DNA from 2 places in the Rhodoferax fermentans genome. Region 2 is predicted to be linked to the other one. Evidence: predicted binding sites of a transcription regulator. Region 2 holds the regulator's gene; the other holds the start of a gene.
The links. The regulator sigma-54, encoded in region 2, starts transcription at its own class of promoters, with help from an activator protein. The targets are predictions, from matches to a motif close to TGGCANGNAANCTGCTTT.

Region 1: the regulator sigma-54 is predicted to act here: its motif matches at 1,786-1,803, upstream of glnA (type I glutamate--ammonia ligase).

What each region holds. Positions count from the first base shown of each region.
Region 1 is NZ_MTJN01000002.1:991,363-994,777, forward strand. Features, by position in the region: gene RF819_RS04895 (hypothetical protein) at 1-168, opposite strand, end outside; gene glnA (type I glutamate--ammonia ligase) at 328-1,743, opposite strand; gene RF819_RS04905 (competence/damage-inducible protein A) at 1,972-2,811, opposite strand; gene RF819_RS04910 (EI24 domain-containing protein) at 2,777-3,415, opposite strand, start outside.
Region 2 is NZ_MTJN01000002.1:1,664,252-1,667,666, forward strand. Features, by position in the region: gene RF819_RS07950 (THUMP domain-containing class I SAM-dependent RNA methyltransferase) at 1-797, opposite strand, end outside; gene rpoN (RNA polymerase factor sigma-54) at 882-2,480, opposite strand; gene lptB (LPS export ABC transporter ATP-binding protein) at 2,586-3,392, opposite strand; gene lptA (lipopolysaccharide transport periplasmic protein LptA) at 3,404-3,415, opposite strand, start outside.

The DNA of each region.
Region 1 (3,415 bases), 670 kb from region 2:
TTGCACCACAGTGATGTTGCCACCTTCGACCAGTTTGCAGCCTTTGGCGCGTGCATCCGGCTTGGTGTTGGTGTATTCGTTGCCACAGCGGTAAATCTCAGCCTGTGCCTGGCTGGGCAAGGCTGCTACACCCGCTGCCAAGGCCACCAGCATCCACAGTTGTTTCATAAGGCTTTTGCTCTCTCCATCGTGACCAGGTTTGGCGGGCTGCCTGAACCCGGCAGCCCGCCCCATTGGTATAGTTTCCCACAATAAAAAAGGACGGCAACTGCCGTCCTTTTTGCGGTACCAAGTTGTCATGGCTGACCCACCTGGTAAGGTCGCTGATTACAGCGAGTAATACATGTCGAACTCGATCGGGTGGGTCGCCATACGCAGACGTGTGACTTCAGTCATCTTGAGTTCGATGTAGGCATCGAGCATGCTGTCAGTGAACACTCCACCCTTGGTCAGGAAGCTGCGGTCTGCATCGAGGCATTCCAGCGCCTGGTCCAAACTGTGGCAAACGGTCGGGATCAGTGCGTTTTCTTCGGGCGGCAGGTGGTACAGATCCTTGGTGGCGGCTTCGCCAGGATGGATCTTGTTTTCCACACCGTCCAGACCCGCCATCATCAAGGCCGAGAAACCCAGGTACGGGTTCATCAACGGATCGGGGAAGCGGGCTTCGATACGGCGGCCCTTCGGGTTCGCGACAAACGGAATACGGATCGATGCAGAACGGTTTTTGGCCGAGTAAGCCAATTTCACCGGCGCCTCAAAACCAGGAACCAGACGCTTGTAGCTGTTGGTACCGGGGTTGGTGATCGCGTTCAGTGCGCGGGCATGTTTGATGATGCCGCCGATGTAGTACAGGGCGAAATCGCTCAAACCGGCATAACCGTCACCGGCAAACAGGTTCTTGCCGTCTTTCCAGATCGACTGGTGCACGTGCATGCCCGAGCCGTTGTCACCCACGATGGGCTTGGGCATGAAGGTGGCGGTCTTGCCGTAGGCATTGGCCACGTTTTGCACCACATACTTCAGAACTTGTGTCCAGTCAGCGCGCTCAACCAGGGTGCTGAACTTGGTACCAATTTCGTTCTGACCAGCGCCAGCCACTTCGTGGTGGAACACTTCGACCGGGATGCCCAGCGATTCAAGGATGAGCACCATTTCGGCGCGCATGTCTTGGGTGCTGTCAATCGGAGGCACCGGGAAGTAACCACCCTTGACGGTGGGACGGTGACCACGGTTGCCGCCTTCGAGCTTGGCACCGGAATTCCAGGGGGCTTCGTATTCTTCAATCTTGAAGAAGGTGCCCGACATGTCGGTGTTCCAACGGACATTGTCAAAAATGAAGAATTCTGGTTCTGGACCAAAGAAGGCGGTGTCACCAATGCCAGACGCCTTCAGGTAGGCTTCTGCGCGGCGTGCGATGGACCGCGGGTCGCGGTCGTAGGCCTTGCCGTCACCTGGCTCGACCACATCGCAGCTCAGGAACAGCGTGGTTTCTTCGAAGAACGGGTCGATGTTGGCGGTGTTCGGGTCGGGCATGAGTTGCATGTCCGAAGCTTCAATACCCTTCCAGCCAGCGATGGAAGAACCGTCAAAGGCATGGCCGGAGCTGAACTTGTCTTCATCAAAATGCGAAACGGGCACAGTCACGTGCTGTTCTTGGCCACGGGTATCGGTGAAACGGAAGTCAACAAACTTGACTTCGTTGTCTTTCACCATCTTCATGACATCTGCGACGGTCTTGGCCATCAAATACTCCTGGTTGCTGTTGAGAAAGGGTTTGTGAAATTGAATGCAGGTTTTGTGCCAGTGTCGGGGCATGTTCAACAAGTCCGCACCTCCGCCATTTTGCACCCACTTTACGGCACAACTTCGGGTTCAGCGTTTGCAGGTTTGCCTGTTCTTCCGACAAGTGCAATGGAAAGAACAATGATAGGCACCATACTGGTGCAAAAAACATGCACTAAAACAAAGTGCTCAGGATTGCACCAATTCGGGGCCAAGTTTGACCTGGAAGGTTTGCAGACCCGCCAACAAAGCGACGTAGGCCGGGTTGACCAGGCCTGGCGCACCTTTGACACCCAACTCAATATGGCGCCCCCATTCCGGGTGATCCACACTGGGCAAGCTGAACACCTTGATGCCGGGATAGTCTTGCTCCAGTTGCTGCATCAGCGGCGTCAGTGTCGCCTCCATGGCACCAAAAACAATCACCGAGCGCTCCAGCCAAGCCTGGTTCTGAAACCACTGGGCGTAACAGCTGTCCAACACCCACTCGATCATCGGCCAAGCCATGACCGGGAAACCCGGCACAAAATGCACCCGCCCGACGCTGAAGCCAGGGATCTGGTTGTAGGGGTTGGGGATGATGCTGGCACCCTGAGGGAACACCCCCATGTTGAGCCGATGCACGTTGTCTGGCGCTTGGGCGTCGTAGACCTTGCCTTGCTCTCGCGCCTGATTCTGCATACGTTGCTCAATCAGGTCCTTGGCCTGAGGATGCAAGGCCAGGGGCAGCGCTAGCGCAGCTGCGGCACATTGGCGGGTGTGGTCGTCAGGGGTGGCGCCAATGCCACCGGTCGAGAACACCACGTCGCCGGATTCAAAAGCCCGCTGCAACACCGCCGTGATGCGATCCGGGTCATCCCCCACATATTCGGCACAGTCCAACTGCAGGCCACGTGCCTTGAGCAGTTCAATCACTTTGGGCAAATGTTTGTCAGCTCGCTTGCCAGACAGGATCTCATCCCCGATCACAATCAGGCGAAAACCGGGGCGATGTTCAGGCTGCGCTTGGGGGCTTGGTGTTGGTGTCATGGGTCAATGGTAACGCCTCGGGCTCGGCCAAAGTTGCTTCAACCAGGTGCTCATCCACTGACGGCAGGTCCAGTTCGCGCTGTTGCCGCAGGTTGTGCAAGGCCTGTAAACAGTAGTGCGCGAACCACAGGGACGACAGTGCAAAGACCCAGGTGTAGAGCCAGATGCCAATCGGCACCAACACCACAAATGCGGCCGCAAACAACACCCCAGAGGCCCAGATCACACTGGGCGCGGCCCCCAGATAACCACAAAACACGCCAATACCCAGCAAACTCAGCCGGTGCTTGCGAAACAGCTCACGCCGCTCTTCACCGCTGGCATGGCTGGCCAGTGCGTCAAACGCCATCACCCGGTAGGTGAGCCAACCCCAGATCAGCGGTGGCAACACCAGAATCAGCGGCGGGATAAACCACAGGGGAATCGACACCACCAAAGCCACCAAGGCGAGCAAGGTCGACAACAGGGCCCAGCCCAAGCCCAGGATGAAATAACCACCTTCTTTGCGCGCCAACTGCGGAAAGCGTTGCTTGGCCACAAAATGGGTCAGCGCAGGGGTCATCAAAAGAGCGACCGACAGCAGCGACAACAGCACCACCACCGG
Region 2 (3,415 bases):
AGGGGCTTTTGGTCGGCGTCGGGCATCACCACGGCGTCAGCCGCTTCTTGTTTCATCGCGTCCCAGTCGGCCTTGCGGAACGGCAGGTATTTTTCGAAGGCAAAACGACGCTGGCCACCGGCGGGCATGTTGCAGGCCATTTGCGCGGCTTCGATCAGGATCGTGCCGCTGCCGCAACACGGGTCGTACAGCGGCTGCAGGTCACCCTCGCCGTCGAGCCAGCCGCTGGCGGCGATCATCGCGGCGGCCAGGGTTTCTTTCAAAGGCGCGTCGCCCTTATCCACACGCCAGCCGCGTTTGAACAGCGGTTCACCCGAGGTGTCGATGTAGAGGGAACAACTGTCGGTGGTCAGGTGGGCGTAGATGCGCACATCGGGCCACTGGGTGTTGACGTCCGGGCGCACGCCGTTGGCCACCGTGCGAAAACGGTCACAGACGGCGTCCTTGATCTTGAGCGCGGCAAAGTTCAGGCTGTTGAGTGGGCTGTGCTGGGCGGTGATCTCGACCTTGATGCTCTCACGCGGGGTGAACCAGCGCTCCCAGGTGACTTCGCTGGCGGCGCGGTACAGGTCCTGCTCACTGCGGTATTCGGTGTAACTCAGCAACACCAGCACGCGCTGCGCCAGACGGCTGTACAGGTTGAGCAACATGGCGTGGGCAAAACCAGTGCGCACCGCCACCCCACCACGCTGTTTGGTGATGCAGCCGGGCGGCAGTTCGGTGATGCGCAAGACCTCGGTGGCCAGGTAGTCTTCCACGCCAGCGGCGCAGGGCAGGAACAGTTGGAGTTGGTTCATAGGTATTCTTTCCTCAGGGTCGTCGAGGGGATGGCTTCGCGCCCCATGCCGCCTCGAGGGCACAGCAGGGTGGCGCCAAAAATGTCACAGCTCCTTGCGCAACGATGCCGGGGCAATGCGCAGGCCTTCGCGGTATTTGGCCACGGTGCGGCGGGCGCATTCGATGCCTTGCTCTTTGAGCATGTCGGAGATCTGGTTGTCGGACAGCGGTTTTTTGGGGCTTTCGGCGGCGACAAATTGTTTGATCAGCGCCCGCACTGCGGTGCTGGAGGCGTTGCCACCGGATTCGGTGCCCAGGCCCGAGCCAAAGAAGTACTTGAGCTCGAAGGTGCCGTAAGGCGTGGCCATGTATTTGGCGGTGGTGACGCGGCTGATGGTGGACTCGTGCAGGCCCAGCTCATCGGCAATTTCGCGCAGCACCAGCGGGCGCATGGCCAGCTCGCCGTGGATGAAGAAGCTTTTTTGCCGCTCCACAATCGCGGTGGACACCCGCAAGATGGTGTCGAAACGCTGCTGGATGTTCTTGATGAACCAGCGCGCCTCTTGCAGACGCTGCTGCAGTGCCAGCGCACTGGAGGCCTCGCTGCCACCAGCCTTGTGGCCCTTGAGCGCGTTGGCGTAGATGTCGTGCACGCGCAGGCGCGGCATCACCTCGGGGTTCAGGCGCACGCTGAAGTTGGCGTTGCCACCGTTGCCCACCCTGACCACGAGCACATCGGGCACCACCACATTGCGTTCCACATCCACAAACCGCCGTCCGGGCTTGGGCTCCAGGCGGCCAATCAGGGTGATGGCGGCACGCACGGCGGGGTCGCTGGCACCACACAAGGGCATCAGGTGTTTGATGTCGCGCCGGGCCAGCAGGTCCATCGGCTGGCGGCAGATGGCCAGCGCGACCTTGATCACGTCGGGGTCGAACTCGTCGCTGAGATCGGTGTTGCGCTGCAGGGCTTGCAGCTGCAGGCTCAGGCACTCGGCCAGGCCACGGGCACCCACGCCAGTGGGCTCCAGGCTTTGCAGCAGGCTCAAAGCCACGGTGAAGTGGTGGACCAGTTGCTCGATCTGCTCCGGGTCGTCCTCACCGGCCAGGCCACGCGCCAGCTCGTCGAGTGTGTCTTCCAGGTAACCGTCGTCATTGAGCGACTCGATCAGGAAACGCAGCGCGGCACTGTCCTCAGCCCCCAGGCGCAGCGCCAGCGCCTGGCGGTGCAAAAAGCTCTGCAGCGACTCCTGGTTGCGCGCCAGCTCGGTGGCGTCCATTTCGTCGTCACCGCTGAGGTTGTTGCCACGGGCCGCGGCCTCACCGCCCCACTCGCCGTCGTCGGGCGCCATGCTGACGGTGCCATCACCGTCCCAGCTCGGGATGTCGTCAGACGACACACCGACTTCTTCATGGTCATTTTCGGACTTGGCCCTTGTAGTGTCTGGATACTCTGCTGCTGAATAAGTAGCAACTTCAGCCTCACGGTCCGCCGCACTGACCGGTGCGTCGGCCTGCGCCAGACCAAAGGACTCCCGCTCGGCCTCTTCGACGTTGCGGTCCAGAAACGGGTTTTCGTCGAGCATCTGGTCGACTTCCTGGCTCAGCTCCTGGGTCGATAGCTGCAGCAGACGGATCGACTGCTGCAACTGCGGTGTGAGCGCCAGATGCTGCGAGACGCGTAAGGACAGGCCTTGTTTCATGACTGATCAGGGGTCATGTTTTGGCGACGGGCCGCCCCAAGCAAAAACGCGGCCCCCTCGGGGGGCAGCGCAGTACACATCGTGACAAGCGTGGGGGTCATAGCTTCACATGCGGAAATGTTCACCGAGGTACACCCGGCGGACATCAGCGTCGTTGACGATGTCGGCGGGGGTGCCCTGCGCCAGCACCGTGCCGTCGCTGATGATGTAGGCGTGGTCACAAATGCCCAGGGTTTCGCGCACATTGTGGTCGGTGATCAGCACGCCAATGCCCCGGTTTTTCAGGAAACTGATGATGCGCTGGATCTCGATCACCGCAATCGGGTCAATGCCCGCAAAAGGTTCATCCAGCAGGATAAACCGCGGGTTGGTCGCCAGCGCCCGGGCAATCTCGACCCGGCGGCGTTCCCCCCCCGAGAGCGACAAAGCGCTGGACTGGCGCAGGTGGTCCACCCTCAGGTCTTGCAGCAGCGCAGTCAGGCGTTTTTCAATCTCGTCGTTGCTCAGGCCCTTGCCGCGCTCATCGAGCTGCAACTCCAACACCGCACGCACGTTGTCCTCCACATTGAGGCGGCGAAAAATCGACGCCTCCTGGGGCAGGTAACCCAGCCCGAGGCGGGCGCGCCGGTGGATCGGCATGTGTTCGACCGACTGGCCGTCGATGGTGATGTCGCCACCGCTGGCACGCACCAGACCCACAATCATGTAAAACGAGGTGGTCTTGCCCGCACCGTTGGGGCCGAGCAGCCCCACCACCTCACCTTTGCGCACCGACAGCGACACATCCTTGACCACCTTGCGGCTGCCGTAAGACTTTTGCAGGTGGTGGGCTTGCAGGCAGCTGTCTTGTCCACCCGTGTCCGAGGAGCGATGCCGGTCACCGGCGACCGTTGCTGGCGCAGCAGGAGCCATGTCCAGGGGGGTCATGGCTTGCT